Regions from separate parts of the Lysinibacillus capsici genome, predicted to be linked through region 1. Evidence: riboswitches for the same ligand, from Rfam matches in the RefSeq annotation. Region 1 holds a riboswitch; each other region holds the start of a gene.
The links. Region 1 has a riboswitch for S-adenosylmethionine ahead of LCP48_RS22000 (cyclase family protein). Riboswitches for the same ligand answer to the same signal wherever they lie in the genome.
Positions count from the first base shown of each region.

Region 2: it holds a riboswitch for S-adenosylmethionine, as region 1 does, so the genes downstream of both, LCP48_RS20525 (bifunctional homocysteine S-methyltransferase/methylenetetrahydrofolate reductase) here and LCP48_RS22000 (cyclase family protein) in region 1, are expected to answer to the same signal.
Region 3: it holds a riboswitch for S-adenosylmethionine, as region 1 does, so the genes downstream of both, LCP48_RS02745 (MetQ/NlpA family ABC transporter substrate-binding protein) here and LCP48_RS22000 (cyclase family protein) in region 1, are expected to answer to the same signal.
Region 4: it holds a riboswitch for S-adenosylmethionine, as region 1 does, so the genes downstream of both, LCP48_RS18555 (methionine ABC transporter ATP-binding protein) here and LCP48_RS22000 (cyclase family protein) in region 1, are expected to answer to the same signal.

Region 1 covers NZ_CP084108.1:4,436,082-4,444,254, forward strand. The annotation lists gene LCP48_RS21970 (aldo/keto reductase) at 1-657, shown strand, start outside; gene LCP48_RS21975 (winged helix-turn-helix transcriptional regulator) at 708-1,091, opposite strand; gene LCP48_RS21980 (MFS transporter) at 1,201-2,385, shown strand; gene LCP48_RS21985 (ABC transporter substrate-binding protein) at 2,538-3,488, shown strand; gene LCP48_RS21990 (helix-turn-helix domain-containing protein) at 3,953-5,524, shown strand; gene LCP48_RS21995 (YuzC family spore coat inner layer protein) at 5,639-6,043, shown strand; SAM riboswitch class I at 6,125-6,230, shown strand; gene LCP48_RS22000 (cyclase family protein) at 6,322-7,059, shown strand; gene LCP48_RS22005 (DedA family protein) at 7,090-7,686, opposite strand; gene LCP48_RS22010 (Cof-type HAD-IIB family hydrolase) at 7,748-8,173, opposite strand, start outside.
Region 2 covers NZ_CP084108.1:4,140,437-4,148,609, reverse strand. The annotation lists gene LCP48_RS20535 (globin-coupled sensor protein) at 1-35, shown strand, start outside; gene LCP48_RS20530 (protoporphyrinogen oxidase) at 273-1,667, shown strand; SAM riboswitch class I at 1,767-1,867, shown strand; gene LCP48_RS20525 (bifunctional homocysteine S-methyltransferase/methylenetetrahydrofolate reductase) at 1,957-3,804, shown strand; gene metH (methionine synthase) at 3,797-7,228, shown strand; gene LCP48_RS20515 (GNAT family N-acetyltransferase) at 7,329-7,829, shown strand; gene LCP48_RS20510 (Delta(5) desaturase DesA) at 7,939-8,173, shown strand, end outside.
Region 3 covers NZ_CP084108.1:563,106-571,278, forward strand. The annotation lists gene LCP48_RS02730 (enoyl-CoA hydratase/isomerase family protein) at 1-5, opposite strand, end outside; gene LCP48_RS02735 (methionine ABC transporter permease) at 19-690, opposite strand; gene LCP48_RS02740 (methionine ABC transporter ATP-binding protein) at 683-1,708, opposite strand; gene LCP48_RS02745 (MetQ/NlpA family ABC transporter substrate-binding protein) at 1,815-2,645, opposite strand; SAM riboswitch class I at 2,734-2,838, opposite strand; gene LCP48_RS02750 (PPC domain-containing DNA-binding protein) at 2,961-3,464, shown strand; gene LCP48_RS02755 (pyridoxal phosphate-dependent aminotransferase) at 3,507-4,676, opposite strand; gene LCP48_RS02760 (carbon-nitrogen family hydrolase) at 4,773-5,567, shown strand; gene LCP48_RS02765 (PucR family transcriptional regulator) at 5,621-7,189, opposite strand; gene LCP48_RS02770 (amino acid permease) at 7,423-8,173, shown strand, end outside.
Region 4 covers NZ_CP084108.1:3,742,566-3,750,738, reverse strand. The annotation lists gene LCP48_RS18585 (acetyl-CoA C-acetyltransferase) at 1-557, shown strand, start outside; gene LCP48_RS18580 (acyl-CoA dehydrogenase family protein) at 684-2,468, shown strand; gene LCP48_RS18575 (arsenate reductase family protein) at 2,650-3,006, shown strand; gene gcvH (glycine cleavage system protein GcvH) at 3,088-3,468, shown strand; gene LCP48_RS18565 (toprim domain-containing protein) at 3,560-3,901, shown strand; gene LCP48_RS18560 (thioredoxin family protein) at 3,916-4,227, shown strand; SAM riboswitch class I at 4,284-4,387, shown strand; gene LCP48_RS18555 (methionine ABC transporter ATP-binding protein) at 4,470-5,498, shown strand; gene LCP48_RS18550 (methionine ABC transporter permease) at 5,488-6,156, shown strand; gene LCP48_RS18545 (MetQ/NlpA family ABC transporter substrate-binding protein) at 6,225-7,076, shown strand; gene LCP48_RS18540 (response regulator) at 7,283-8,143, shown strand; gene LCP48_RS18535 (HEAT repeat domain-containing protein) at 8,140-8,173, shown strand, end outside.

The DNA.
Region 1 (8,173 bases):
AAACAAGCTCTAGTATCTACTGGCTTACGTCGTGAAGATTTGTTTATCACATCTAAAGTATGGAACGATGGTTTAAGCTATGATGAAACAACTGCAGCATATGAAGAGAGCCTAAAAAAATTAGGATTAGATTATTTAGATCTTTATCTAATTCATTGGCCTGGTAAAGATAAATATGCTGAATCGTGGAAAGCACTTGAAGACCTATATGAACAAGGCAAGATCAAAGCAATCGGTGTATGTAACTTCACTGTAGCACACTTGGAAAACTTATTATCATTTGCTCGTATTAAACCTGTTGTGAACCAAGTGGAATTCCACCCACGCTTACAACAAGTGGAGCTTCGTTCATTCTGTGACAAGCACCAAATTCAACTTGAAGCATGGGCACCTTTAATGCAAGGTGGACTTCTTGAAGATGAAACAATTTCAAAAATCGCAACAAAATACACAAAATCAAATGCTCAGGTTATTTTACGCTGGGATGTACAAAATGGAGTAATTACAATTCCAAAATCAGTACGTAGAGAGCGTATGATGCAAAACGCTGATATTTTTGACTTTACTTTAACAGACGAAGAAATGGCATTAATCAATGAGATGAATCGTGAACAACGTGTTGGACCAAATCCAGATGAATTTGACTTTGCTCTATAAAAAAAGAGGAAAGAGACTGTCTTGTATATGACAGTCTCTTTCTCCCCTCATTATGATGTCTGCTGCATGGCGATATCATCATCACGTTGTTTTAACAGAACATCTTCACCTTTATCCTGTAATAATTCAACATGTTTTTCACCCCACGTACAAAGCATGTTCAGAATTGGTTCCATTCCTTGTCCATAAGGTGTTAATGAATACTCAACTTTTGGTGGTACTTGATTGAAGACCTTTCGATTGATTAACCCAGCCTGCTCCAGTTCCCTTAATTGGTTTGTGAGCATTTTTTGTGAAATACCTGGAATCAATCGTCGAAATTCGTTTGTTCGAATTTTACCATGGTGGTTTAAATGACAAAGAATAACTGGTTTCCATTTACCCCCAATAACTTCTAGTGTAGCTTCGACACCAATATTGTAAACTTTTTGCATCGTAAACCTCCTGTAATATCCAAAAGTAACGAAAAGTACTCTACATATCTTTTTGGTATGTATGAATATTACTACACAAAATAAAAAAAGCAAAGGAGATCGTAGTAAAATGTCAAAATCAAAAAAGCCAAATGCTAAACTCACCTTACTAGCACTTGCTATCAGTGCATTTGGTATAGGGTCCACTGAATTTATCAGTGTCGGACTTTTACCATTAATTACAGATGACTTTGGTATTTCTCTTAGCACAGCTGGCTTAACCGTTTCTATATACGCACTAGGGGTAACTGTTGGGGCTCCATTATTAACAGCTCTAACATCCCGCCTTAGTCGAAAAACCGTATTATTGCTTGTCATGTCCATTTTTATAGTGGGTAACCTAGCAGTCGCTTTAGCTCCTAATTTCGCTTTACTATTAATCGGACGTATTATTTCAGCATTAGCACATGGTGTGTTTATGTCCATCGCTTCTGTTATAGCAGCCGATGTAGTGGAACCAAATAAACGAGCAAGTGCTATCGCCTTTATGTTTACTGGCTTAACATTAGCTACTGTAACAGGTGTCCCACTCGGTACATTTATTGGACAAGTAACAGATTGGCGTATGTCATTCATTTTTATTGTCGTCATTGGAATTGTCGGTTTATTTAGTAATGCATTGTTAGTACCTAGCCAATTATCGAAAGGCAATCCCATCTCTATTCGTGATATTGGCAAAGTATTAGGCAATATTCGAATGATCTTAATACTATTTATTACCGCAATTGGATACGGCGGTGCTTTTGTTGTCTACACATATGTTTCACCTATTTTAGAGCAATATATGGGGTATTCCCCACATGCAGTCGTCATTATTCTAGTTGTCTATGGTATTTGTGTAGCTATCGGTAATACTCTAGGTGGTCATTTTGCTAATCATAATCCACTACGTTCCATCTTTATTATTTTTGTTGGACTTGCATTGGCATTACTTGGCATTGGCTTTACTCTTGAATCACCTATTATGGGATTAATGATGGTGCTGACAATGGGATTGTTTATGTTTATGAATGTCCCAGGATTGCAGCTATATGCTGTTCTACTATCTGAAAAATATATTCCATCAGCAATTTCAATGGCCTCAGCATTGAATATTTCCGCTTTCAACATAGGCATATTTTTAGGCTCATATATCGGAGGCTTTATTATTCGCCACCAATCGTTGGCGCATACGCCTATATACGGATTCCTGATGGTTATGCTAGCAGCAATTGTTACACTTTTATGGTTACTTTTCGATAACAAAAAACAATAACTCTCTGAATTTCATTTTGTATAAAAAAGTAGTAGAGAATGTGTATTGTTTGTTGATATGTTGTATCCTATAATTTACTTGAACCAAACGAGAATGATTATCATTCTAATTTAAAGGAATACTGTTTTAGTAAATCTATAGGAGTGAATAAAATGCGTAGAGGTCGATATTTTTCATTTGTAGTTTTCTTTGCACTAATATTCGTATTAAGTGCCTGTGGCTCAAATGAAGTAAAAGAGGATACAGCTACAGAAGAACAATCATCTAAAGATACAAGAATTGTAGAAGACGAGTTTGGAAAAGTAGAAATTCCTACAAATCCACAGCGTGTAGCTGCTATCTATTTGGAAGACTATTTAACTGCTTTGGATGTAAAACCCGTTGTGCAATGGTATCACCCATCTTGGGGAAAACAGGATTATTTAGGATTAGATGTCCCTGAGTTCGACATTACTGGTAGCATGGAAACATTATTACAAGCCAAGCCTGATTTAATCATTGTAGATGGTGCCGCAGATAAAGCAAAGTATGAGGAGTACTCAAAGGTAGCGCCTACTTACCGCTTGAAGGAAGATATTCTACAAGATCCACGTGAAATTGCAAAAACAATAGCTAATGTTTTAAATATTCCAGATAAAGCAAAAGAAATGGTTGATCGATATGAACAACGTGTTTCCGATTTAAAAGCAAAACTAGATGAATCAATTGGAGACGAAACAGTCGCTGTTGTACGACTAAATGTAGCAGATAATACATTAGCGCTATTTGGCATTAAAAATCGCTACTCTGGCTATATTTACACAGAGACAGGCTTAACACCACATCCATTAGCCCATGATATGGCAGAGTCCCAAGAGGTCTTATCAGAAGAGGCTATCACGGAATTAGATGCGGATCATATCATCCTTTTCCCTTCAAACGGTACATGGGAGTCTAAAGAAAACCAAGAAGCTATTAAATGGTTAGATAGTACACTATGGAAAACACTCCCTGCTGTAAAAAATGGGCACGTCTATATCGCTGACCGCACATATTGGCAATCAGGCGCAATCACAGCCAATTTGCTAAAGTATGATGATCTAGAGAAATGGTTCGTCAAATAATTTTCAAAAGAAAGCTCTTAACGAGGGCTTTCTTTGGCTTAGTGTTAAAAAACAAAATAATCAATAGCACTTTTGTGAAGGAGAACATGGATAGGTGTTGTCACTCATCACTTCTTCACATTGAAATAAGTGCCTATTCTCTCTTTAATAGACTTTTTTGTTCCCTACTGCTAGTACGAAAGAAGAAAAGACACGTTAGCAGCATAGTTGATTGGAGTGGAGCCAGCGTCACTCCAAGGGGATTTAGTGTCACAGATGAGACCCTGGAGCGAACGTAAGTGAGTGAAGCGGCTCATCGGACGCCCCCTGGAAAGGACGCTGGCGGAGCGGAAATCAACCCCTTGCCTTGCTAAACGGGCTTTTTCTACTAGTCATATGATCTTTTTCAACAATATGAAGAACGCTCTTAATGAGGGCTTTCTTTGTGTTGTTATGCCAATTCAACACAAAGGGGTGAATTATCAATGGGTAACTTAACACATGTTTATACGTTACAAAATATCTCTTATGCAATTCAATCATCAAAAAAATTATTGATTAGTAGTGATTTCTATACACTTTTCATCGTAATGAATGGTAGTGGAAAACTAGAAATAGATCATGACACCATTCATTTTAGTGAAGAAAAGTGCATATTGATACCGCCAAATAACACGGTTAGTATCCACATTCAAAGTGAGCACCTTTGTTTTTATCAATTACAATTCAACATTGTCAATCTCAGCAATAGTCAGAATTCATATAGTCATTTTACAAGTATCATCGAACGACATCTTCTCCCCTTTTCACAATGTCATAGACTGCTAGAAGTCATCTATCAGAACCGGTTAGCGGAGCATGAACACACGATTTTTGAGCAGCATGTGCACTTTCAAGAGCTGATGTTATTGCTCTTACATCAAACCATACCCAAGCAGATGCAAAAAAATGATCGCCAATCTGTTGAGCAGTCCATTAACCATTTACATAAACATTTTGAAAAGGAGTGGACAGTTGAGCAGCTAGCACAGCTAGCTGACGTACCAAGGTGGAATTATACGCGCATTTTTAAAGATATTACGGGACAAATTCCCCTTCACTATTTAAATAACATACGTATTGAAAAAGCTAAGCAACTATTAATGACAACAAATGATCGAGTATTTGAAATTAGCCAATCTGTCGGATTTAATAATGAGTATTATTTCAATCGTCGTTTTAAAGAACATGTCGGCATCTCTCCAGGACAATATCGAAGAAATCAAAGCAGCCATCTACGTGTATTTGCACCATTCTTAGAAGATTTCTTTGTTGCGCTTGGGATTACGCCAATTGCTCAATTCAGTCATGCAAAATGGGGAAAACAAGACTATTTAGGTCTACAGGAAGTGCCAGATATCGATGTACAAAATAGAGAAATGGATCGACTCCTTTACTATAAGCCGACTTTAATTATGCTAGATTCTGGTGTAGAGCGTTGGGAATCCTTTCACCATTTAAATGAGGTAGCCCCCGTCTGCCATCTCTCACACCCTGGAGAGAATTGGCAATCTACTTTATTTAAAATTGCAGATCTAACAGGAAAAACCTCCTTGATGCAAGACGTAATCCTACAATATGAAGATAAAGTACAACAAGCAAAAGGAATTCTTAGCAAATCTGTTTATAGGCAAAGTGTGGCATTTCTCCGTATTTCAGCCATTGGCATTACTCTATACGCGGGCCCTGAATGTGGCTATACGGGCCCCATTTTATATCGTGACTTAGGTTTAATGCCACATTCACTAGTATGGAGTATTCCGCACAATCAACGTAAAGCACAACTGACATTTGCTCAATTGTTGCAATTAGATGCTGATCATTTATTTATTACCTTTGATAAACAACATTCCATTTATGAAAATGAGGAACGTGCTATTTTAAAAACTCCTACTTGGAAAAACCTAGCTGCCGTTAAAAGCAACTGTGTCTATGAAGTAGACTTTTTAACATGGATGAATTATGGCATTTTATCACATAGTAAAAAAATTGATGATGTCTTGAATGTACTTGGCTAAAAGGAAGCTTACTTTAGCTTCCTTTTTAAATGTTTGTCCTAAACATTGCACTGCTAATAACACCGAAAGCCGTTTGGCTACATAAGATAAGGTATCAGTTATAGGATAGGAGGAATGACCTTGTATTACAATCCTTATCCGTATTTTGTGCATCCCTATCATTATCCAACATCGCCTATCGCTAATCATTTTACCACTAGACCCTTTTCGCAACATCTAGCAATGCCGACCAATAATCCTTTTCCACCTATCGATACACACAAATTAAAAGCTTCAGCATCACGGATAAAGGCGATGATGCAACAAGCCCAATTACTTACGGATAAAATAGATAGCTCCCAACAATTCGCACATGATTTAATGAATGCTGCTCAACTTTCAAATAAAACAGAGGTTGAAAAATTAATCACATCAACAGGCATTACGGTGAAATTTGAAACAAACTATACACCAGACAGTTTTAGAATACGTCTTATTGATCATGATTGTTGTGGAGTCACCTTAAATTTGAATTGGTGAAAATTCCTAGTGAACTTGTAAACTATAAAAAACTATGCTAAAGTGTTTGTATTGTTATTTCTGAAAATTCTTATATTACTTTTCTTATCAAGAGAGACGGAGGGATTGGCCCGATGAAGTCTCAGCAACCAGCTAACAGTATGGTGCTAATTCCAATTGGCAAAATGATCAGCCTTGAAGATGAGAAGAAGAACTACCGTTGTTTCAAGCAGGAGTCCTCTTCTATTAGGGGACTCCTTTTTATTTACCACTATTTTTTACAGAAAGCAGGGAAATCGATGTCGAATGAACTTTTGCAAGCATTGGAATTATTAAAATCGAAACAGTGGGTTGACTTAACACATACTTTCGGCCCTAATTCACCACATTTTTTTATGTTTGAGGACGCTAAATTTGAAACATTATTTTCTCATAAGGATGGTTTCTTCGCTCAACAATTCACGTTCCCTGGTCAATATGGCACACATATCGACCCACCCATTCATTTTGTGCGAGATACTCGCTACTTAGAAGAATTAGAACTAAAAGAGCTTGTTCTCCCCCTTGTTGTTATTGATAAATCACAAGAGGCTGCGAGCAACCATGATTTTACATTAAGTGTAGAAGATATTCTTAATTTTGAGGACAAGCATGGAGAAATTGAATCAGGAACATTTGTTGCATTACGTACAGATTGGAGTAAGCGCTGGCCAGATAAAGAGGCTTTCAGTAATAAGGATGCAGATGGACATAACCATATCCCTGGCTGGGGTTTAGAAGCTTTACAGTTTTTACTAACAAAACGTAAGGTAAGCGCAATTGGTCATGAAACATTCGATACAGACTCTGCTGCTAATTTTCGTAAAAATGGCAAGCTAGATGGCGAATATTTTGTGCTTGACCAAGACACCTATCAAATTGAGCTAATGACTAATTTAGACAAGCTACCTGCGAAAGGCGCTATCATCTTCAATATCGTACCTAAGCCAGAAAAAGCATCTGGCTTCCCTGTGCGCTCATTTGCTATTTTGCCATAACATAAAAGTCGGTATAGCGTATACCGACTTTTATGTTTGTCCATTTCTTTTTTTGAATAAAAAGTAAGCAATAAGCATCCCTACAATAAATAAAAGGATAAGATAGATACTATAATGAGTTAAATAGTATCCAACAAATCGCCATTTCTCTCCAAGCATCTCTCCTAATGATATAAATGTGAACGTCCAAATAAATGCCCCTATATAGGCAAAAAGCGCAAACTTTCTATAAGGATAATTATTAATAGCCGCAATATATGCTGTCAAATGGCGTACTCCTGGAATAAAATAGCCAATTAATAATAGGGTAGGTCCTATTTTTGTAAACATCTTTTTCGTAAAGTCAATTTTTTGCTCTGTAATATGAATTCTAGGGCCATATTTCTGCAGTAACGGTAAGCCAAAACGATAACCAATATAGTAGCTTAAGGTAATGCCTCCAACCGCACCAATCATTGCACTGCCCAAAGCAGGAATGTGTTCAAGACTTTCTCGGTAAACACTATAGCCTACATAAGTTAGAAACACCTCATCAGGAAGTGGCACCCCAACAATACCTCCAATTAGAATCACGATAATCCCAAAGTATCCGTAATGTTCAATTAGAGACTGCACGTGATGTGCCATAAATCATCCCACCTAAAATTTATTAAAATCTACCTGCTATATATAGTGTAACCTCAGCGCTCTAAATGACTTGAAGCTGACGTAAAGCAAAATTGATACCGCCATCCGTAGATTTCTTTGTAACAAAATTGGCAGCTCTTTTTAGAGCTTTACTACCATTTCCCATAGCAATTCCTACTCCTACATACTCCAACATATCAATATCATTATCCCCATCCCCAAAGGCAATCGCATTCTTAGGGTCAATATTAAAATAATCAAGCACCGCTTTAATAGCTATAGACTTCGAAACATCCTGCTGTAATACATTCACAATATAAGGATGCCAACGCTGTAAAAATATATTCGAAAATTGGCTAGTATATCTTTTTTCTGCCAGCTCATCCGCATATAAACACATGAGAAAAACCTCTTCATCTACAATTCTTTCATTTATAAGTGGAAAATCCCGTAAAGATAAAGTTTCTTGCATCGCTCTTAAAGCTAC
Region 2 (8,173 bases), 300 kb from region 1:
AATTAGCGAGCTTTGCGCAAAATTTAAAAGGATAGACTATTAACAACATCCTATTTTTTATGTTTTTAGACGTAATAAACACTATAGTACCTATTAAAATGTTTGTTGTGAAGCCATCGTTATAGAGGATCAATCTTATAGAGATTCAGAAAGTAAGAGCTATTTCACTGAAGAAATAGCTCTATTTTTGCTAAATTTGTAAAGGGTTTAACGTAATTTTCAATGAAAAAAAGATTATACTGTAGAAAGAATGAATAATAGGGGCGGTTATGATGAAAACAGTTGTTGTTTTAGGCGGCGGTATTACAGGACTATGTACAATGCATTATTTGCAACGTCAAGTAAAGGAACATAATTTAGATGTTCGTCTAGTGCTTATAGAAAAAAATACATATTTAGGAGGCAAATTATATTCAGCACATGAAAAAGGTTTCATCATGGAAACGGGTGCTGATTCTATTGTAGCCCGTCATCAAGGCGTTATGGAACTCGTGCGGGAACTTGATTTTGAGGCGGAACTAGTTTACAACGAAACAGGTATTTCTTATATTTATACGAATAATGAGTTACATGCTATTCCGGCAGATTCAACTTTTGGAATACCGATGAGTTTAGCATCCTTAGAGGAAAGTACACTTATTTCCGAGCAAGGAAAAAAAGAAGCGTTGAAGGATTTAACATTGCCAAACAATAGCTTCACAAAGGAAAGTTCAATCGGTGAATTTTTAACTTACTATTTAGGAGAGGAACTGGTGAAAAATCAAATTGCACCAGTCCTTGCAGGTGTTTATTCGGGAGATTTACATCAGCTTTCTATTGGCTCTACTTTACCGTATTTGATTGATTATAAGAATGATTATGGAAGTATTATTAAAGGCTTTGATGCGAATCGTGAGCAATTTGTTAAAGCAGCGAACAAAAAATTTATATCCTTTAAAAAAGGTTTATCTTCTTTAATTGATCGACTTGAACAAACCTTATCCGATGTAGAAATTATCAAGGGTGTTACTACTTTAAATGTTCAAAAACAAGATAAGAAATACACTATTTCCTTAGCTAATGGTGAAATTATTGAGTCAGATTATGTCGTTTTAGCATTACCGAACGATACTGTCCAAAATCTGCTACAGGATGAATCTTTAAACCGCTATTTTGATCGATTTACGACAGCATCAGCGATTACTATCTATCTAGGTTTTGATGTGCCAGATGCTAAATTGCCAGCAGATGGAACAGGTTATATTGTTTCCCATAATTCAGACGTTACTTGTAATGCAGCAACTTGGACTAGTCGTAAATGGAAGCATACATCGAAAGAAAATAAATTACTTGTGCGACTCTTTTATAAGAGCATCAATCCAGCCTATGAGCAACTACGTGCCATGACGGATGAAGAATTGGCAGCAGTTGCTTTAGAAGATGTGAGAAAGAGCCTAGGAATAGAAGAGCAGCCAACCGTTATGAATGTAACAAAATGGATTGATCAAATGCCTAAATATGATCTAGCGCATCGTGAGGCATTACAAGGGTTACTACAAGAATTACATGAGAAATATCCTAATTTATCGATTGCAGGGTGCTCATATTTTGGCGTAGGTATTGGTGCTTGCATTCAAAACGGGAAAAAAATTGGCGAAGAGCTTGCAAAGGAACTTGCCAATTTCTAAGTTTTTAAGTGAAAAAAAACTTTGTTATGTGAAATAGTCTTGACTCATTCGTCAGTAAACGATATGATTCTTTTAATTATTTAAAAAATTCATACTTAATTCTTATCAAGAGAAGCAGAGGGACTGGCCCATTGAAGCTTCAGCAACCAACTTTATTGTCAGGTGCTAAATCCAGAAGACCGTTGAGTCGAAGATGAGAAGGAACAACAATGATGAATCGTTAAAGCCTTCTTTTTTTATGAAAGAAGGCTTTTTATTATATAGAGACATAGGAAGAGAGGCTAATTTTATGGGATTGCTTGAAAGGTTAAAAACGCATGTATTGACGGCAGACGGTGCAATAGGCACAGTGCTATACGGCTATGGATTGGAGTATTGCCATGAGGAAATGAATGTTCAGAGACCCGAGTTAATTGAAAAGATTCATAGAGAATATATTGCAGCTGGTGCTGACATCATTCAAACGAATACGTACGGTGCAAATGCCATTAAATTAGCTCGCTATGGATTAGAATCACGTGTTCAACAATTTAATGAAGCTGCTATCACCATCGCAAAACGAGCAGCGGCTGATGGCGGTCAATTTGTTTTAGGAACAATTGGTGGTATTCGGGGAATTCGTAAAAGTGATGCAACCTTGGATGAAATATTAGCGACTATTGAAGAACAAGCAAGAGTCTTACTTGCAGGGAATCCAGATGGCCTTTTACTTGAAACTTATTATGATTTTGAAGAATTAACAGCAACCTTAAAGATGCTACGAGAAAAAACAAAATTGCCGATTATTGCACAAGTTTCTATGCATGAGCCTGGTGTTTTACAAAATGGGGTGTCTTTAAATAATGCTCTCCATGAGCTTGAAGTCTTAGGTGCGGATATTGTTGGTGTCAATTGTCGACTAGGTCCACACCATACAATTCAGGCATTTGAAGGTGTAGAACTTCCTCATAAGGCATTTATGTCGGCCTACCCGAATGCATCACTTCTGGACTTAGAGGATGGGCGTGTCGTTTATGAGTCAGAGGCTGATTATTTTGGTCGAGCGGCTGTTGAATTGCGTGATCAAGGTGTGCGCTTAATAGGGGGCTGCTGTGGTACAACACCCAAACATATTGCAGCAGCAAAGAAGTATTTAGAAGAGTTATCACCGGTTCAGGAGAAGCATGCGAAGCCTAAAAAGATTGAGATTGTTCGGGAAGCGGAGCCAACAAAGTATGAGCCTCTTCATGAAAAAGTTAAACGTGAACGCTCTGTCATAGTAGAGTTGGATACACCTAGACATTTAGAGATTGACGGGTTCCTTGAAGGAGCAAAGCAATTATATGATGCAGGTGCAGATGTAGTTATGATGGCAGACAATTCATTGGCCTCTCCACGTATTAGCAATATTGCAATGGGCGCATTGTTGAAGAGCTCACATGGTGTACGCCCACTAACTCATATTACATGTCGAGACCGTAATTTAATTGGTCTACAATCTCATTTAATGGGGTTAAATGCTTTAGGTATTCATGATGTGTTGGCCGTTACGGGTGATCCAACGAAAGTAGGAGATTTCCCAGGTGCGACAAGTGTTTATGATGTATCTTCCATGGAGCTAATCCAATTAATTAAGCAATTAAATGAAGGGGTCTCTTTCTCAGGTAAGCCACTTCGTAAAAAAGCAAATTTTTCAGTTGCTGCTGCATTTAATCCAAACGTCCGTGTGTTAGAACGTGCTGTGAAACGCTTGGAGAATAAAATTGAGCATGGGGCAGACTACTTCATTTCTCAACCAGTATATACGAAAGAGAAAATTGTAGAGATTTATGAGGCAACAAAGCATTTACAAGCTCCCATTTATATCGGTATTATGCCTGTTACGAGTTATAAAAGTGCTGAATTTTTACATCATGAAGTGCCAGGTATCAAATTATCTGAAGATGCCTTAACAAGAATGAAAGCATGTGGAGAAGATAAGGAAAGGGCGACATTGGAAGGGATTTCCATAGCAAAAGAATTAGTAGAAGTGGCTACGCAATATTTCAATGGGATTTACCTTATTACACCATTTTTACGTTACGATGTGACATTAGAGTTGATGAAATATATAGAGCAATTGGATGAACAGAAAAAAGGAGTAAGTATACATGGCTAAGCACTCGATTGAAGAGCAATTAGAGAAACGTATTTTAATTCTTGATGGCGCGATGGGAACAATGCTACAAAATGAAAATTTAGCAGCAGAGGATTTTGGTGGCGAGGAACTTGATGGCTGTAATGAAAATCTTGTGCTTACTAGACCAGATGTCATTGAAAAAATTCACCATAAATACCTAGAGGCAGGCGCAGATATTATTTGTACAAATACATTTGGTGGGACGCCTCTTGTGTTAAATGAATATGATCTTGGCACAAAAGCAGAAGAAATTAATAAGCGTGCAGTGGAAATTGCTCGCCAAGCAGTGGATCGTTATTCCACATCGGATTGGCCACGTTTTGTCGCAGGGGCTATGGGGCCAACAACAAAAACGTTATCAGTAACAGGTGGTATTACATTTGATGAGCTAGAGGAAAATTTTTATGTACAGGCAAAGGCATTAATTGAGGCAGGAGCCGACGTTTTGTTATTAGAAACAAGTCAGGATATGCTCAATGTCAAAGCAGGCACACTTGGCGTAAAGCGCGCTTTTGCATCAACGGGAAAAGAGCTACCCGTCATGATTTCAGGAACAATAGAACCGATGGGTACAACGCTTGCAGGGCAAACAATCGATGCCTTTTATATTTCGATCGAGCATATTAAACCATTATCAGTTGGCCTAAACTGTGCGACAGGACCTGAGTTTATGACGGATCACATTCGTTCATTAGCAGAGCTTTCAACAGGCTATATTAGCTGTTATCCAAATGCTGGCTTGCCAGATGAAGAAGGGTGTTATCACGAATCACCAGAATCGCTATCGCAAAAATTAAAAGGTTTTGCAGAAAAAGGTTGGCTTAATATTGTAGGTGGATGTTGTGGGACGACACCGGCTCATATTGCAGCCATTCGTGAGGTCTTAAAAGATGAAAAACCTCGTCAATTACCGGAAAAAACACATGGTCATGCGGTATCAGGAATTGAACCATTATTGTATGACGATTCTATGCGTCCATTATTTATTGGGGAGAGAACAAATGTAATCGGCTCTCGTAAATTTAAGAATTTAATCATCGATGGTAAATTTGAGGAGGCTGCAGAGATTGCACGTGCTCAAGTCAAAAATGGTGCACATGTTATTGATATTTGTTTAGCCAACCCTGATCGCGATGAATTAGCAGATATGCGTGGTTTTATGCAGGAGGTTGTAAAAAAGGTTAAGGTGCCTCTTGTAATTGACTCAACTGATGAAAAAGTAATTGAGGAAGCATTAAAGTTTTCACAAGGGAAAGCCATCATTAACTCTATTAATCTAGAGGATGGTGAAGAACGATTTGATGCAGTATTACCACTCGTGAAAAAATATGGTGCATCGTTAGTTGTCGGAACGATAGATGAAAAGGGAATGGCGGTTGACCGTCATCGAAAGCTCGAAATTGCCGAGCGCTCCTATCAACTTTTAACGGAGAAATGGGGGATTGCACCAGAGGATATCATTTTCGACCCATTAATGTTCCCTGTAGGGACTGGGGATGAGCAGTATATTGGCTCAGCGTTAGAAACGATTGAAGGCATTCGTCTCATCAAAGAAAAATTGCCGCAGACATTGACGGTACTTGGCGTAAGTAATATCTCATTTGGCTTACCACCAGTTGGCCGTGAAGTACTGAATGCTGTTTATCTTTATCATTGTACACAGGCGGGCTTAGATTATGCCATTGTTAATACAGAGAAATTGGAGCGTTATGCATCCATCCCCGAAGAAGAAATCAAACTCGCAAATGACCTGCTCTTTAATACTAATGATGAAACATTAGCAGTGTTTACAGATTTTTATCGAGATAAAAAGAAGGAAAAAACGGAAGCTGATATTCCGAAAACGGTTGAAGGTCGTTTAGCTTACTATATATTAGAAGGTACCAAAGAAGGGCTAATTGAGGATTTAGACGCTGCACGGGAAATCTTCGAGGCGCCACTTGATATAATTAATGGTCCTTTAATGGAGGGCATGGCTGAGGTAGGTCGATTATTTAATGATAATCAACTCATTGTGGCAGAGGTTTTACAATCAGCAGGTGTGATGAAGGCCGCAGTTGCTCATTTAGAGCAATTCATGGAGAAGGATGAAGAGAGTGCTGGAAAAGGGAAAATGGTACTTGCTACGGTAAAAGGCGATGTTCACGATATTGGGAAAAACCTTGTTGATATTATATTAAGTAATAATGGCTATAAGGTAGTCGATTTGGGCATTAAAGTAACCCCTGCCCAATTGATTGAAGCGATTCGTAAGGAAAAACCGGATTTTATTGGGCTGTCAGGTTTACTCGTGAAATCAGCGCAACAGATGGTCATTACTGCTCAGGATTTTAAAGAGGCAGGAATTGATGTTCCTATTTTAGTTGGTGGTGCTGCACTTTCACGTCGTTTTACTGAAACAAAAATTGCAGATGAATATGGTGGTCCTGTTATTTATTCAAAGGATGCTATGCAAGGCTTAGAGCAAGCGAATCTATTAATGGGTGAAGGGACACGTGAAAATTTCTTAGCAGAAATTGAAGAATCCCGTCAAAAACGTTTAGAGGCCGATGAAAAACGAGCTGCTCGGCCGGCAAAAGAGGTAACAATAAAGCCTGCACGAACAGTAAAAGATGCGCCAGTATTTTTACCAGCTGATTTACGACGTCATGTGAAAAAAGAATATTCTGTATCTCATTTATATCCTTATGTTAATATGCGTACATTACTGGGACACCATTTAGGCTTGAAAGGGCAAGTTCAGCAATTGCTTGATGCGGGTGATTCAAGAGCAACAGAGCTCAAGGATTTAGTAGATGATTATTTAAAAAGTGATCTATTAAAGCCATCTGGTTTGTATCAATTTTTCCCTGCTCAAGCAGATGGTGATGATGTCGTTGTGTATGACCCTGCTGATAGTAAGACAGAAATTGAGCGTTTTACCTTCCCTCGTCAGCAGGTTGAACCATTTTTATGTCTTGCAGATTTCTTAAAAACGGTAGAGAGCGGTGAAATGGACTATATTGCACTCATGGTTGTAACAGCAGGTCAAGGAGTTATGGCTAAAGCCCGCCAGTTAAAAGAGGATGGGAAATTCCTTGAAAGTCATGCCTTGCAATCCACTGCTTTAGAATTAGCAGAGGGCTTTGCTGAACGTATGCATCAAGAAATTCGTGATCAATGGGGCTTCCCTGATGCAACAGATTTCACTATGAGAGATCGTTTTGCTGCAAAATATCAAGGTCAACGGTTTTCATTCGGATATCCTGCATGTCCTAACTTGGAGGATCAAGCGAAACTATTCGGCCTATTAAAACCTGAGGATATTGGTGTCCATCTTACAGAAGGCTTTATGATGGAGCCAGAAGCATCTGTATCTGCAATCGTTTTTGCTCATCCTGATGCTCGCTACTTCAATGTTTAAGGCATAAAATAAGAGGAGAGGAGATAGATAGTCTATTCAATGACTGTCTATCTCTGTTTCTTTATAGAAGAAAACAATTTGGTTAAGGGAAGTGAGCAGAATGATACGATTCATGGAAGAAAAAGATATTCCTCAGGTTTTGGCTATCTATAATGATATTATTTTAACAAGCAAGGCTGTCTATCGATACGAAATACAAACTTTTGATGAAAAAGTACAGTGGTTTAAGGAACAACAAGCATTAGATAATCCTTTACTTGTATTTGAGGATAATGGGCTTGTTGTTGGCTTTGCTACCTATAGTCAATTCCGTCCTTATCCAGGTTATAAATATACAATGGAGCACTCTGTCTATGTGCATAAAGAGCATTATCAAAAAGGGATTGCGACAAAACTCATGAACAAGCTGATAGCGATGGCTGAAGAAAATGGGGTCAAAACGCTTGTTGCTGGTATTGATGGAGAAAACATTGGTAGTATTAAAGCACATGAAAAATTAGGCTTTGAATATGCAGGAACCATTAAAAATGCAGGCTATAAATTTGAACAATGGCTAGACCTTGTGTTCTATCAACTTCATTTGACTGGACCGAAATCATAAAAGGATATGACAAATGTCATATCCTTTTTGTGATGTTTGCGTCTGTTATTGACTTGTGTTCTTGTTTTATGATGAGATCATAAGAAAAAAAGAAACGAGGGAGTAAAAGATGGCAACTATTAAAGAAAAAACAAAAAAGTTACGCCAAGATGTAGCGCCATTTGCCAAATCAGATACGCGTAAAAGTGTTTTTCAGATTATAAATACAATTGTACCGTTAATTGCATTATGGGTGGCTGGTTACTTGTTAGTGGATGTATCACCTTGGCTAACAGTTGGCTTAAGTGCCATTTCAGCAGGTTTTGTCGTACGAACTTTTATTATTTTTCATGATTGTACACACG
Region 3 (8,173 bases), 820 kb from region 1:
GTCATCTTCATTCTCCTCTTAATCTTTTTTCAACTTCGCGGCGAAGCGGTTACCGATGGATTGAATGCTTTGCACAAGGATGATTAAGATAAAGACAGTTGCATACATCACATCAACCTCATAGCGTAAATGACCGTAACGATAGGCAAGGTCACCTAAACCGCCAGCACCAACCATTCCTGCCATTGCTGTTGCACCAATTAATCCTATTGTGGCAATCGTTAAGCCTAAAATAATAGATGGTCGTGCTTCACGTAATAGGACATGCCAAATGATATGGCGACGTTTAATACCCATAGCTGTGTAGGCTTCTACTACTCCGGAATCCACTTCTAAAAGCGCAGATTCCATCAGTCGTGCAATATAAGGAGCTGTGTAAACAACTAGCGGAACGATTACACCTTTAACACCAATTGTTGTACCTACAATTAACTTGGTAAAAGGTAAAATGAAGAATAATAAAATGATAAATGGTACAGAGCGAACAATATTGATAAATAGATTAAAAAATTGATAGAAAAATTTATTTTCAAAGGATTGTCCTGGTCGTGTTAAAACAATTAATAGCCCTAATGGAATACCAATCAGAATGGAGAACAATAATGAAATTCCGACCATTTGAAATGTTTCGATAATTGCTTTGCCAATAACATCTGACCAATCTGTAAAGAAACTTTGGATACTACTCATTGAACGCACCTCCTAATTCTTCCACTGCCACACCATTTTCTGAAAAATACGCTAACGCCTTTTGGACAATCTGCGTCTCGCCATGTAAATGCACCACAATATTGCCGACAATACCGTTTTTTAATTCAATAATATTAGCTGTTAAAATATTTGGTTGTACATCGTATACCTTAGTGACTTCGGCTAATAATGGCTTACCAGTACTTTCACCAAGGAATGTTAAACGGATTACACTTCCTGAAACATTTAATTGCTCAATAAGAGAGGTGGATAAATTACGTTGTGAAATTGTATTTAAAAACTTTCGCGTTGTAGGGTGTTTCGGTTTCGCAAAAAGTTCAATCGCTGTGCCAAATTCCACAACTTTCCCTGATTCTAGAACAGAAACCTCATCGCAAATTTTTTGAATTACATTCATTTCATGTGTGATGAGCAGAATCGTAATGCCTAATTCACGATTAATTTTTAACAACAATTCAAGAATGGCTTCCGTTGTCTCAGGATCAAGTGCACTTGTTGCTTCGTCACTAAGTAAAATCTCTGGTTCCTGTGCTAAGGCACGTGCAATCGCCACACGCTGTTTTTGACCACCTGAAAGTTGATTTGGGTAACTATCTAGTTTATCTGTTAAACCGACAATTTCAGCATACTTAGCTACTCGGTTTTTTACTTCCGCCTCTTTATAGCCTAGAAGCTTTAAGGGAACTGCAATATTATTGTAAACTGTTGCTGTTTTTAATAGATTAAAGTGCTGGAAGATCATCCCGATTTTTTGGCGTGTTTGACGTAATTCTTGAAGAGAAAGGGTCGTAATGTCTACATTGTCTATCACTACTTTTCCTGCTGTAGGACGTTCTAGTAGATTAACGCAACGAATGAGTGTACTTTTACCAGCACCACTATAGCCGATTACACCATGAATTTGTCCCTTTTTTACATGAAGATTAATGCCATCCACAGCTTTTATGATGCCTTTTTTCGACTTGAATTCTTTTGAGATATTTTGTAATTGAATCATGCGATTGTTTGCTCCTTTCTCCACCTTCTAAAAAGCAAGAATCTGCTCGTTTTCCTATAGAGGAATTTCGGCAGATTCTTTGGCTTATAGAAGCTTCCTGAACATATTACCAGCTAGGGATTACAGAACCTTTGAATTCCTCTTCGATGAATTGACGTACTTCATCAGATTGGTAAGCCTCAACGAACTTTTTAATTGTTGGATCATTTTCATTTTCAGCACGCACGACAATATAGTTCACGTATGGAGAATCAGTAGATTCCAATAAAATAGAGTCATCTTTAGGGTTAATACCAGCTTCTAATGCAAAGTTTGTATTAATAGCTGCTACGTCTACTTCACTAAGTTGTTTAGGAATTTGAGCTGCCTCTAATTCAATGAATTTTAAATTCTTTTTGTTTTCTTCTACATCACGAATCGAGGCTGTTAAGTCTGCGCCATCTTTTAACTTAATATAGCCAGCTTCCTGTAAAACAAAGAGGGCACGCGCTCCATTCGTTGGGTCATTTGGTAAGCCAAACGTTGCACCGTCAGGAATGTCATCAAAGGATTTATATTTTTCAGAGTAGATACCCATTGGATTTAAAATCGTTTTGCCCACTGGTACTAAATCTGTTTCATGATCTTTATTAAATGTATCCAGGAAAGGCTCGTGTTGATAGCTGTTCGCATCAAGATCACCTTCAGCTAAGGATGTATTAGGTAAAACATAGTCAGAAAATGATTTTAGCTCTACTTCTAGCCCGTTTTCTTTTGCTACTTTAGCGGCTACTTCTGCAATTTGTTCGTGTGGACCAGAAGTGACGCCTACAACGATTTTCTTTTCATCAATTCCTTCAGCTTGGCTTTTACTATCTTCTTTAGAGCCACAGCCTGCTAAAGCTGCTACTAATGTTAAACTTGCTAAACCTACTAAAAATTTATTTTTCTTTTTCATGAAAATACCTCCAAGATTGTTTTTATCGGTTTTTTGAAAATAAAAAAACTCTCTTACAAATTAAGAGAGGCTCATGAAAAGATGTCCTCTCTTATCTATCAAACGAAGTTCGTTTGCAGGATTTAGCACCTTCCTTTAAAAAGGAGGTTGCCGAGCTTCATAGGGCCAGTCCCTCAGCTACTCTTGATAAGAGATTTATAATATTTTTTTGTAATTCCGATAGAACTAATATAATTTATAGGGTATAGTAAGTCAATAAATAATTTTTTAATTTTTTATATAATTATAATATTTCGACGCAAAAGAGGGATAACGATGTCTGTAAGAGTTAATTATGGTATAGGTTCATTTGGTAAGGTTATTAGTGCTCGTTTTCTAACAGGAACAGATATCATTGAAGGGATTGAAGCGCTTTGCGAAGAGAATAATATAGCGTCAGCCACAATTGTAAGCTGTATTGGCAGCTTTCAAAAAAGTAGCTTTGTTTATTTAGTGCCAGATGCAACAGCTCAAATTCAAGTTCGTTTTAGTGATGTGATGGAAAAAGAGGGACCATTAGAATTTATTCAAGGTTCAGGTGTGGTGTGTAAACGAGATGGTGGATATGAGACACATTTCCATGGCTCTATGAGTGATCAATGGGGTGTTGTATCAGGTGGGCATTTAATAAAAGGGGGAAACCCTGTTATTACTGCTGACATAGTGTTGGCAGAGGTACAAGGTATTCAACATATTCGAAAATGGGATGATGAAACAGGTCATGCTCAATTTTATCCATTAGAAAATGGTTTAGGGCAACCAAGGAAAATTGAAAAATAATAATAATCCTGTAGCTAGAGATAGCTACAGGATACGTCTTATTTATCTATTAAACAATTGTAATTGCTCGATTCTATGGACTGCTTCACGTAAGCGCTCCTCACTAACCAGCAACCCTACGCGTACATAGCCTTCACCATATTGACCGAAGCCATTACCTGCTGCTACAGCGATATCAGCTTTTTCGAGCAAAAGATCAGCGAACTGTTCACTTGTATAGCCTAGTGGTACCGGGAGCCATGCGAAGAAGGAGCCTTTTGGAGCCGTAACATGCCAGCCAATTCTTCGAGCTTCTTCAATGAGTACATTTCGGCGACGCTCATAAGTAGCTCGTAGTTCATCCGCACATTGTTGGGAACCTGTCAGTGCTACTGCTGCGGCTTGTTGAATGGCAGGGAATTGGCTACAAAACAGATGATCCTGAATAAGATTAATAGCAGCAATTATCTCGGCATTCCCTACAGCGAAGCCTATACGCCAGCCAGCCATATTATAGGTTTTCGATAGGGTATACATTTCAACTCCTACTTCTTTTGCACCCTTTGCTTGAAGGAAGCTAACTGGTTTATTACCGTCAAATCCTATTGCCCCATAAGCAAAATCATGTGATACGATAATATTGTGTTCCTTTGCAAAGCGAACAGTCTCTTCAAAAAACGCAAGTGATGCTGTACCTCCTGTAGGGTTGTTCGGGTAATTTAAGTAAAGAAGCTTTGCCTTTTCTTTCACTTCATCAGGTAATGCATCATAATCAGGTAAGAAATCGTTTTCGGCAAAAAGTGGCATCACTTCAAAATTGACGTCTCCTAGTACAACACCTGATAGGTAATCTGGATAGCCAGGGTCTGGTAAGAGCATCGTGTCACCAGGGTTTAACACTGCTAAAGGTAACTCAACTAGACCAATTTTTGTTCCACCAAGAATCGCTACCTCTGTATCTGGATTTAGTTCTACCTGATATTCACGTTGATAAAAGTCGGCAGCAGCTTGGCGTAATTCAGCGAGACCTCTAAATGGTGAATATTTGTGGTTTTGAGGATTTTCAGCCGCTTCCTGTAATGCTTGAATGATGTGAGTAGGCGTTGGCTGATCGGGATTTCCTTGCCCAAGGTTAATGACATCACGCCCTTCTTCTAGGGCCAAGTTTACTTTTTGAACGAGTGCTGCAAAAAATTGAGTGGGTAGTTGCTGTAGTTTTTTCGAGAATTCCATGCATGATCACCTTTTTCAGAATATAATAATTATTATTGAAGAATATGAAGCAAATAGTATTACTTTTTCTGTTAATTGTCTAGAGGAGGAATGGATATGAAAATCGGATGTATTCAATTAAATGTTGGCTTTGGCAAAGTTGAAGAAAATTTTGCGCGTGCTGAGGAGAAGATTCATGAAGCTGCAAAACAAGGGGCAGAAATTATTGTGTTACCTGAAATGTGGAATACAGGCTATGCTTTGGAAAAACTGTCTGAGCTAGCAGATATCAATGGTGAGCGGACAAAGGCCTTTTTGGCTAAACTTGCTAAGGAACTTGATGTACATATTGTAGGGGGCTCTGTTTCAACAAAGAAAGGTGACAAATTTTATAATACGATGTATACCTTCGATCGTAATGGAGAGCTTGTTGGGGAATATAGTAAGGCACATCTTTTCCGTTTAATGGACGAGCATCTTTACTTAGAGGCAGGGAATGAAATGAATCGTTTTGCTCTAGGTGACATTGAAGCTGCTGGTGTTATTTGCTATGATATTCGCTTCCCAGAATGGTTACGAGCCCATGCATTACAAGGAGCAAAGGTATTATTTGTACCAGCGCAGTGGCCAACTCCAAGGATTGACCATTGGAAAACATTGCTACAGGCTCGGGCAATTGAAAATCAATGCTTTGTCATAGCCGTTAATCGTATTTCAAAAAAGGTAGAAAATTTTAATGGGCAATCCATGATTATTCAGCCTTGGGGAGAAGTACTTTGGGTTGGTGCTGAGGACGAGGAAATAGCGGTGATCGATGTAGACTTTTCTATTGTCGATGAAGTACGTGGAAGAATCCCTGTTTACGATGATCGCAGACCTGAACTGTATCAGGATGTAGTTGTGAAAGGGTAATAAAGGGGCACGCTTAGGAAGGTAGATAGCCTTTTGAGCGTGCCAACTTTTTTCTAGCGCTTATCCTCGATCAATGAATTGGCTAGTAGCATAAATTCAAGTGTAATGCGGTTATGCCCATTCATAAAATTTTTACCTAGTAAACTTTCAAGCTTTTTTAAGCGGTGATAGAGTGTTTGACGAACAATAAACAATTGATTCGCTGTTTGCTGTTTAGAGCCATTTGTTTGTAAATACACCTGCAATGTTTCGAGAAGCTTACTATTATATTTTTCATCGTATTCAATAACTGGCTGTAAATAGTCGTAAATCACTTCCTGTAAATCCACCTGCATTTGTAATTTATAGATTAAATGATATAAATGCAGGTCATCGTAAAAGAACGAGGACGTTTGTACTTTTCGACAAATATATAAGGTTTCTAGTGCAGTTTGATAGCTTTTAGGAATTTCATCTACATCACAAACAACCTTCCCAATAGCTATCTGATAACCTTGTGCTTGCTGCTTTTTATAAAATTCAGTTTTGGCCAAGGAGCAAAACATGTTATTTAACATATCACGAATGGCTTTACTATCTTTTGTATGCAGTAAAATAAAAATAACATAGCTTTTTCTTTCAAATAAAAATGGAATAAAGCCATGTTGCTCAAACAGATTACGGTAATAAAGCTTACTATAGACAACATCCTCCTGTGCCTTTGTCAATGTATTAGGAGAAGCCAAAATAAAGACAGTGCCACTAGATTGTGTATAGTTAGCATAATGTGTAACGATAAATTTATAAATTTCCTCCTTAGACAGTTTTTGATCAATCCAATCAGCTAAAATCGAAGCATCCTCAATATTCTTTTTTTCCTCAATATAAAACTCTCGCATTAAAAGCTGTGCCAACGCTGTTGCTGTACGATCTAATATTAATAATTCAAATTCAGAGAAAAGCCCATCTTTTCGATAAATTGATAAATCGGCATAATGTTGATCAAATAGAAAAATAGGCTCATGTTTAAATTGCTGAGTCGATGTATTCAATGTTAGGAATTGCTGCCGCTTTTTATATGCCAAATTCGGGAAAAAGACAGGTTCTCTTCCCTTAATGGAAAACATAATTTGTATTTTTATTTCATTATACATATTTTGTAAAATATCGTCCGTGTTTTGTCCCAATACTGCATTTTTGTTCAATGTTTGTGAGTAAGCTTCTAGTGAAGAAATCAATAGATATTGCTGATTGATAATTTGGCTATGTAAATCCTGTGTAATACGAACGAAAGGAACTGCTTCATGGAAAACAATAATAGGAAACTGGTGGCGGTTGGCAAGCGTTAAAATCGCTTCAGGTACTGCTTGAATAGAGGTGCCATATTCAATACAAAGTGCAGCACATTTTTTTTGAATGATGGCTTCTATAAAGGATACGAAGTCCTCAATACTATGTTGGAGACTAAGCCCTGTAGTTAATACTAACTCTTCACCAACTAAAAAATTATCAACATGTATGATTTCTAGTACATGCACCCATTTAACGCTCCTTGTTAATCCCTCATGACCTGCAATTACCTCCGCATTTTGAAAATATTTATTCTGTAAAACGTCTAGTACTTTTAGTTGAAATGGGCTCAATTTTGCCCCTCCTTTCGATATGCATCTCTGTAATTAAAGTTCAATAATTTCTGCTTGGTGCTACAAATTTTCTTATAAAATCGGTTTAAAATTATTTTAAGAATATTTAGTCTATTTTACATTATGTATAAAACAAAAGTATAGAATTTTACAGTTTGTCTATTACTTCAACGTTATGAAAGATGTAAGATTTTTGTAAGCGATCAAGTAATCTACTAAAAGAGGTGACAGATATGGGGCAACAAACGCATTTGCAAAGAGGATTAAAAAAGCGGCATATGACGATGATTGCGATTGCCGGAGTAATCGGTGCTGGCCTATTTATGGGAAGTGGCTCGGTCATTAACCTAGCTGGCCCAGGGGCAATTTTATCGTATATATTTGCAGGAATTATCGTTGTATTAGTTATGCGTATGCTAGGTGAGATGGCGGCTGTCAATCCAACGAGTGGGTCGTTTGCACACTATGCACATGAAGCCATTGGTCCGTGGGCAGGTTTTATGATTGGATGGCTGTACTGGTTTTTCTGGGTGATTGCGATTGCTTTAGAGGCAACAGCGGCAGCAGCCATTATTCAATATTGGTATGACGGGATTCCTTTATGGCTATTAAGTCTGTTATTAACCGTAGCACTTACTTTAACAAATGTTCTTTCTGTCAAAGCTTTTGGTGAGTTTGAGTATTGGTTCTCTCTTATTAAGGTTGCAAGTATAGTCGTTTTTCTTGGTCTCGGTGCATTTATTATTTTTGGTATCGCCCCCAACTTTAATGCTGTAGGTATGACCAACTTAGTTGAACAGGGCGGTTTTTTACCAAACGGTTTTGGCGCTGTTCTAATGGGTGTGGTCATAGTTATCTTTTCTTTTATGGGGACAGAGATCGTGGCCATTGCTGCTGGTGAATCGGATGAACCTTTAGCAGCTGTTACGAAAGCTACCAATTCTATTACTTGGCGTATTTTAATTTTTTATGTGGGTTCTATAG
Region 4 (8,173 bases), 690 kb from region 1:
TGAAAAAATTCACATTTAGTATGGATGAAGGTGTACGTCCAGGTACATCAGTTGAAGGTTTGGCAAAATTGCGTCCAGCTTTCCACGTAAAAGGCAGTGTAACGGCGGGTAATGCCTCTCAAACTTCCGATGGTGCAGCAGCTGTACTAGTAATGGATCGTGAAGAAGCTGACAAGCATGGACTGACACCAATGGCAAAATTCCTAGGCTTTGCAGTTGGCGGTGTACCTCCTGAAGTAATGGGTATCGGGCCTATCGTGGCAGTGCCAAAAGCGTTGGAAATTGCAGGTTTATCCATCGAAGATATTGATTTATGGGAAATCAATGAAGCATTTGCTTCACAGTCATTACAGGTAGTACGTCATTTAGGCATCGACCAAGAGAAAGTCAATGTCAATGGTGGAGCGATTGCATTAGGGCATCCACTAGGCGCAACGGGAGCTATTTTAACATTAAAGCTAATTCATGAATTGAAGCGTCAAGGGAAGAAATATGGCGTAGTGACAATGTGTATTGGTGGCGGCATGGGTGCTGCTGGTGTATTTGAAATTCTATAATTTTTGCTAGATCAGCTTGAGGTGTACTGTTTACGGTTGCCTCCGAACATTGTATACGTCAAGCTTTTCTATACATGATCATTAGGGGAATCAACTAACAAAAAGATATATTGGGAGGAATTAATCATGACTGAAAAAACAACTGATTTCATTAAAGGCGGCGGATTTCTTATTGAAGATGTGGAATTAGATCGTGTATTTACACCGGAAGATTTCACTGACGAGCATAAAATGATTGCTAAAACAACAGAGGAATACGTTACAAATGAAGTTTTACCAGTAGTGGAAAATTTAGAGCACCATGAATTTGAACATTCAGTGCGTCTCCTAAAAAGTGCAGGCGAATTAGGTTTACTTGGAGCAGATGTGCCTGAAGAATACGAAGGGCTTGGATTAGACAAAGTTTCTTCCGCTTTAATCGCTGAAAAAATGTCTGTTGCAGGTGGTTTCTCTATCACACATGGTGCTCATGTTGGTATTGGGTCATTACCAATTGTTCTATTTGGTAATGAAGATCAAAAGAAAAAATATTTACCTAAGCTTGCTTCAGGTGAATTAATCGCTGCCTATGCATTAACAGAGCCAGGTTCAGGTTCAGATGCTCTAGGTGCAAAAACGACTGCAAAATTAAATGAAGCTGGCACACATTATATTTTAAATGGTGAAAAACAGTGGATTACGAATGCAGGCTTTGCTGATGTATTTGTGGTCTACGCAAAAATTGATGGCGATAAATTCTCTGCCTTTATCGTAGAACGTGCCTACAATGGTGTTTCAGTTGGTCCTGAAGAAAAGAAAATGGGGATTAAATCATCATCAACTCGTACATTAGTATTGGAAGATGCGGAAGTACCTGTAGAAAATCTATTAGGCGAAATTGGTCGTGGGCATATCATTGCGTTCAATATTTTAAACATTGGTCGTTATAAACTAGGTGTGGGCACAATTGGCGGATCGAAGCGTGCATTGGAGTTAGCTATTCAGTATACAAACCAACGTCAGCAGTTTAAGACAAAGCTTTCTGATTTCAATCTGACAAAAGAAAAATTATCAACAATGGCTTCTCAATTGTATGCTTCTGAATCATTAAACTATCGTACTGTTGGACTATTTGAGGATCGCTTAAGCCAGTTAAGCCTGGAAGAGCAAAAGCAAGGAAAAGTAATTGCAGGTGCGATCGCCGAATATGCGATTGAATGCTCTATTGCCAAAGTATTCGGTTCAGAAACATTAGACTATATTGCTGATGAAGCTGTCCAACTTCATGGCGGTTATGGCTTTATGGCTGAGTATGAGGTAGAGCGTATTTACCGTGATTCTCGTATTAATCGAATTTTTGAAGGTACAAACGAAATTAACCGCATGATTGTACCTGGTACATTTATGAAAAAGGCGCTAAAAGGTGAGCTGCCATTATTACAAGTGGCTCAAAATTTACAGCAAGAGCTGCTTATGCTAATGCCAGAGGAAATCGGTACAGAGCCGTTAGCACAAGAAAAATATTTAGTGAAAAATGCCAAGAAAATTGCTGTCTTAGCTGCAGGCTTAGCAGCCCAACGCTTTGGTGCAAAGCTTGATCAAGAGCAAGAAGTATTGGTAAACATTGCGAATATAGCTAACCAATTATTTGCAATGGAATCAGCTGTCTTACGTACAGAGAAGGCAATTGCTCGTGACGGTGTTGAAAAAGCACATCAAAAATTGCTATACACACAAATTTTCTGCCAAGAAGCATTCGCAGAAATCGAAAAGGAAGCAAAAGACACAATTCTTGCATCAGCAGATGGCGATGCAGCCCGTATGACATTATCTGCACTGCGTAAGCTAACGCGTAATAATCCATACAATCTAATTGTGAAGAAGCGTGAGGCTTCCGTTAAATTAATTGATGCTGAAAAATATATTGTTTAGTGCAAATTTAACCTAGCTATCTGCAAAAGATAGCTAGGTTTTTTTATATGAGATGGATAATCGTAAAAGGAGCGGATAAATTTGCACAACTGGTGGATAAACTTACAATAAAGAGTGAAGTTCACCATTCAAAACAACTATGATGGTATACTACAGAAAAAGACAGAAGAGGAGCATTGTAATGACGATTCAATTTTTCCATTATCCGAAATGTACAACATGTAAAAAGGCACAGAAGTGGTTAAATGAGCATGAGGTTTCCTATGAAGAGGTACATATCGCAGAGCAACCTCCCACTAAAGAAGAATTAACAGCTATTTGGCAGGCTAGCGGACAGCCTTTGAAGAAATTTTTTAATACCTCAGGTATGAAATATCGTGAGCTTGGCTTAAAGGACAAGTTAGCCGAAATGACGGAGGATGAGCAGCTTGAGTTATTAGCTTCAGATGGTATGTTAATTAAACGTCCCATCGTCACAGATGGAAAAAAAGTTACTTTAGGTTTTAAAGAAGTAGATTTTGAGCAAGCTTGGAAATAACCGTATTAAACCTTGTATTTAGAGGAGAAGTATGGCACACTGAAAGTGAATATATTACATATTTATGGAGGGGTTTTTTGCATGAGCACACCTAAAGACTTACGATACTCTGAAGAACATGAATGGGTAAAAGTAGAAGATGGAAAAGTACGTATTGGTATTACTCACTTCGCACAATCTGAATTAGGAGATATCGTATTCGTTGAGCTTCCACAAGTTGGCGACGAAATCAAAACAGATGATCCATTCGGTAGCGTAGAATCAGTAAAAACTGTTTCTGAATTATATGCACCAATCTCAGGTACTGTAGTGGAAGTAAATGCAGATTTAGAAGATAGCCCAGAATTCGTTAATGAATCACCATATGAAAAAGCATGGATGATCGTTGTTGAGCCTGCTGATGCATCAGAAGTTGAGAAACTAATGACAGCAGAGCAATACGAAGAAATGATCGCTGAATAAGACAAGCCATAATCGAAAAACGTCGGCAACTACCGGCGTTTTTTGTTATATAATGACTTATAAGTGGGGATCTCTAAATGGAGGTGGCGTAATGTTCGAGGGAAAATGCTTGATAGTAGAAGGGCGTTCAGATAAGCTACAAATTGAGCCTATTTTGAATGAGAATGTTACAATACTATGTACGAATGGTACAATTGGTGTGCATCAATTAGAAGAACTACTGGATCCCTATGAGGGCTGTGAGCTATTTACTTTTTTTGATGCAGATACTTCTGGGGATAAGCTACGTGCATTAATGGACAGACATTATCCAGAAGCTGAGCATCTGCGCACAATGCCAACATACAAGGAAGTAGAAACGACACCAAGAAAAGTCCTAGCGATGATTTTACTGCGTGCACATTTTTCAATCCATAATGAATATATTTTGTAAGGTTGCGTGAGTAAATGGAAGAATGGTCAACAGAGCAGTGGGAAACGGCTAAACAGTCGGGAGAGAGAACTGCATTTTATTTATATACACCGATGTGTGGAACATGTGCAGTGGCATCTAAAATGATGTCCGTTATTGAACAATTACTGCCACAGCTACAAATTGGGAAAGCAAATATCAACTTTTTGGAACACATTGCCTATGAGCATCAAATTGAAAGTGTTCCATGTCTACTCATCAGTGATGGCGGAAAAGTGACAGAAAAAATTTATGCCTTTCAATCCGTACCATTTTTATATGAATTGTTAAAAAAATCAATTGACTGAACTTTACTAGCGTGGTAAAGTATCAAATATATTACTAAAACATTAAATATATCGAACTCTTATGAAGAGTGGCGGAGGGAAGTGCCCTATGAAGCCCGGCAACCATCACAATGTGAAAAGGTGCCAAATCACTCAAAGATTTTTCTTTGAAAGATGAGAGAACGGTTTAACGTATCATACGTGACCCCTTCTACTTGTCTGTGAGTGAAGGGGTTTTCTATATGAGAAAAGGAGTATTCGCTATGATCCAGCTTCAAAATATTACAAAGAAATACAAAACAGCAAATGGCGAATTAACGGCAGTCAAAGACGTCAACCTTACTATTAATAAAGGTGAAATTTTTGGCATTATCGGCTATAGTGGTGCTGGTAAAAGTACCATGATTCGTTTATTAAACGGTTTAGAGAAACCGACAGCAGGAACAGTAACGGTGAACAATCAAGAATTTTCATCGATAAAAGGGCAAAAGCTTAGAGCGGCTAGACAAAAGGTAAGTATGATTTTCCAGCATTTCAATTTACTTTGGTCGAGAACAGTTGCCGAAAATATTGCATTCCCTCTAGAAATCGCAGGCTTCCCAAAGGCTCAACGTGAAGCACGTGTGAAGGAATTGATTGCCCTTGTAGGCTTAGAAGGGCGCGATAAGGCATATCCATCCCAGCTTTCTGGTGGACAAAAGCAGCGTGTTGGAATTGCACGTGCATTAGCGAATAATCCAGAGGTTTTACTATGTGATGAGGCGACTTCCGCACTCGATCCTGAAACAACGGATGCTATTCTTGATTTACTCGTAGATATAAATGAACGCTTAGGCTTAACGATTGTCCTGATTACCCACGAAATGCATGTCATTCGCAAAATTTGTCATCGTGTAGCGGTGATGGAGGCAGGCGAAATTGTGGAACGTGGTGAGGTATTGCAAGTCTTCCAAGCCCCACAGGCAGCTATTACTAAGAAGTTTGTATCTCAAATTACAGACACTAAGGAAACACAAGATACGGTAGCACAAATTAAAACAAACTATCCAACTGGGCAACTTGTCAAACTTATTTTTGTTGGTGAAAAAACAGAACAGCCTGTCATCTCACATCTTGTGAAACAATTTGATGTAGAAGTAAGTATTGTTCACGGAAATATTTCGCAAACAAAAAATGGTGCATATGGTACATTGATTGTGCAAATTGATGGCTCTCAGACAAACGTCACTGAAGCCCTTCGTTATTTAAATACAGTGGAAGTACAGACGGAGGTGATTGAAAATGCTAACTAATCTCTTTCCGAATGTAGACTGGGAAAATATGTGGCAAGCTACGTATGAAACATTATACATGACAGCTATATCAACGGTTGTGACATTTATTCTTGGGTTAGTCATTGGTATTGTTCTATTTTTAACTAGTCCCAATCAGTTATGGGCAAATAAAATCGTTAACTTTTTAACAGGATCACTCGTAAATATTTTCCGTTCCATTCCATTTATCGTATTAATTATTTTATTAATTCCATTTACGAAATTTTTACTAGGTACAATTCGAGGAGCGAATGCGGCGTTACCTGCATTAATTATCGGTGCAGCACCGTTTTATGCTCGTATGGTATTAATTGCGTTACGTGAAATTGATAAAGGTGTGATTGAAGCAGCTCGTTCAATGGGGGCGAAAACTTCTACAATTATTTGGAAAGTATTGGTTCCTGAATCATTACCAGCCTTGATTTCTGGTATCACTGTAACGGCTGTTGCTCTTGTAGGTTATACTGCGATGGCAGGAATTATTGGTGCAGGGGGTCTTGGTAACTTAGCTTTCTTAGACGGCTTCCAGCGAAATCGCCAAGATGTGACATTAATGGCAACTATTTTGATCTTAGTAGTCGTATTTATTATTCAATGGATTGGTGATTTAATTACCGAGAAAATTGATAAACGCTAGCAAGAAAAAGAGGTTATTTCGGTTCTTACCGCTAACATATTTTAAACAAATAAAAGGGAGTGTCATAAATGAAAAAGTTATTAGCAGGATTATTTTTATCCATACTTGTACTAGCATTAGCAGCTTGCGGTACAGATAAAAAAGAAGATGAAAAATCAGCATCAGGTGATCAAACAGATAGCAAAGAAAATGTAACATTAAAAGTAGGTGCTTCTAATACACCACACGCAGTCATTTTAGATAAAGCAAAACCGATCTTAGCTAAAGAAGGCATTGACCTTGAAATTGAAACGTATACAGATTATGTTCTACCAAACCAAAATTTAGAGTCAAAAGATATTGATGCAAACTATTTCCAGCACATCCCTTATTTAGAGCTACAAATTAAAGACAATGGCTATGATTTCGTCAATGCAGGTGGCGTTCACATTGAACCAATCGGTATTTACTCAAAAAAATATAAAACGTTAGAAGACCTGCCAGAAGGCGCAACAATCTTACTTTCTAACTCAGTATCTGACCATGGTCGTATGCTGTCATTATTAGAGGCTAAAGGCTTAATCAAATTAAAAGAAGGCATTGATAAAACAGCAGCAGAATTAAAGGATATTGAAGAAAATCCTAAAAACTTTAAATTCGATGCAAACACTGCACCAGAAATGCTTGTACAAATGTACGAAAATGATGAAGGCGATGCAGTGCTTATCAATTCTAACTTTGCCATCGATAACGGATTAAACCCAATTGAAGATGCTATTTCTCTTGAAGATAAAGAATCTCCATATGTTAACATTATCGCTGTACGTGCAGGTGATGAAACAAAACCTGAAATTAAAAAATTATTAGAAGTATTAACATCTAAAGAAATCCAAGACTTCATTTTAGAAGAGTGGAAAGGTGCAGTAGTACCGGTAAAATAAGAATCAAATAAAAAGGGTACATAAGTTTAACGACTTATGTACTCTTTTTTATTTGTAGTTAAATTGATGAGAAACTATGTATTTTTTATGACGTCTATTTATGTTTAGATATTGTTTAGTCACATTTATTACTATAGTAATGTTGTTAATATACGAAATAAATGATAGAAAGTAATAATAAGAAAAAACTAGATGGAGTGATTCTAATGAATGATATAAAATTCACCCATGATATCATGCAAGAACATGAAGTAGAACGTTACTTTAAAATATGGCGAGAAAATGTTATTAGATCACGCCTTACCATAACAGCAGTCTTTTTAAAAACAGCTAATTCTACACCACTAAATGATCAAGTTACCTCGTTTTTACAATCAAAAATACGCAAGACAGACTTGCTTTTTCAACTAGCCGATGGGGATCATTGGGGCATCTTCTTTTTACAAAGTAGTGATGTAGAAGCTAGGGCGTTTTTAAAACGAATATTTGCCATCTTAAAAGCAGAACGGAAGTTCCAACAGATTACATTAAAAGCCTCTATAACAGAAATAAGAAATAATAACGTTATTTTTGAAGAGCTGTTAAATAAAAATAAACAGATGTTACTAAGGGATGAGCAATTGATATGGAGTATAGCAGAGGTAAAGGATTACTGTGAGCAACCAACTGAATTAGTGAAAGTTAGTATTATTGAGCAAAATGCAATTTTTAGACAAGTATTAAAGTCAACGCTTAATCAAATAAATATCCCTTATTTTTCTTTAGATGTGAAGGTTTATGATGATGGCTATAGCTTTTTGCAATCGGATGATTATAAATCAGGGCATATGCATCTAATTCTTATGAATGATATTTTACCTCTAAAAAATGGCTTAGAAATATTGCATATCTTACGACATATGCCCAATGAAAAGAAATTTATTATTTATATGATGTCAGAACGCAATTCTGAAGGGGCAGCGCTTAATGCTTATGAAGGCGGTGTTGATGAATATATTGTCAAACCATTTAATTTACGTTTGCTAGAAGCCAAAATTAAAAGAACGTTTGCGAGGTTTTGGCTATGATCAAGCTGACTATTTCGACGCTTTTTACAA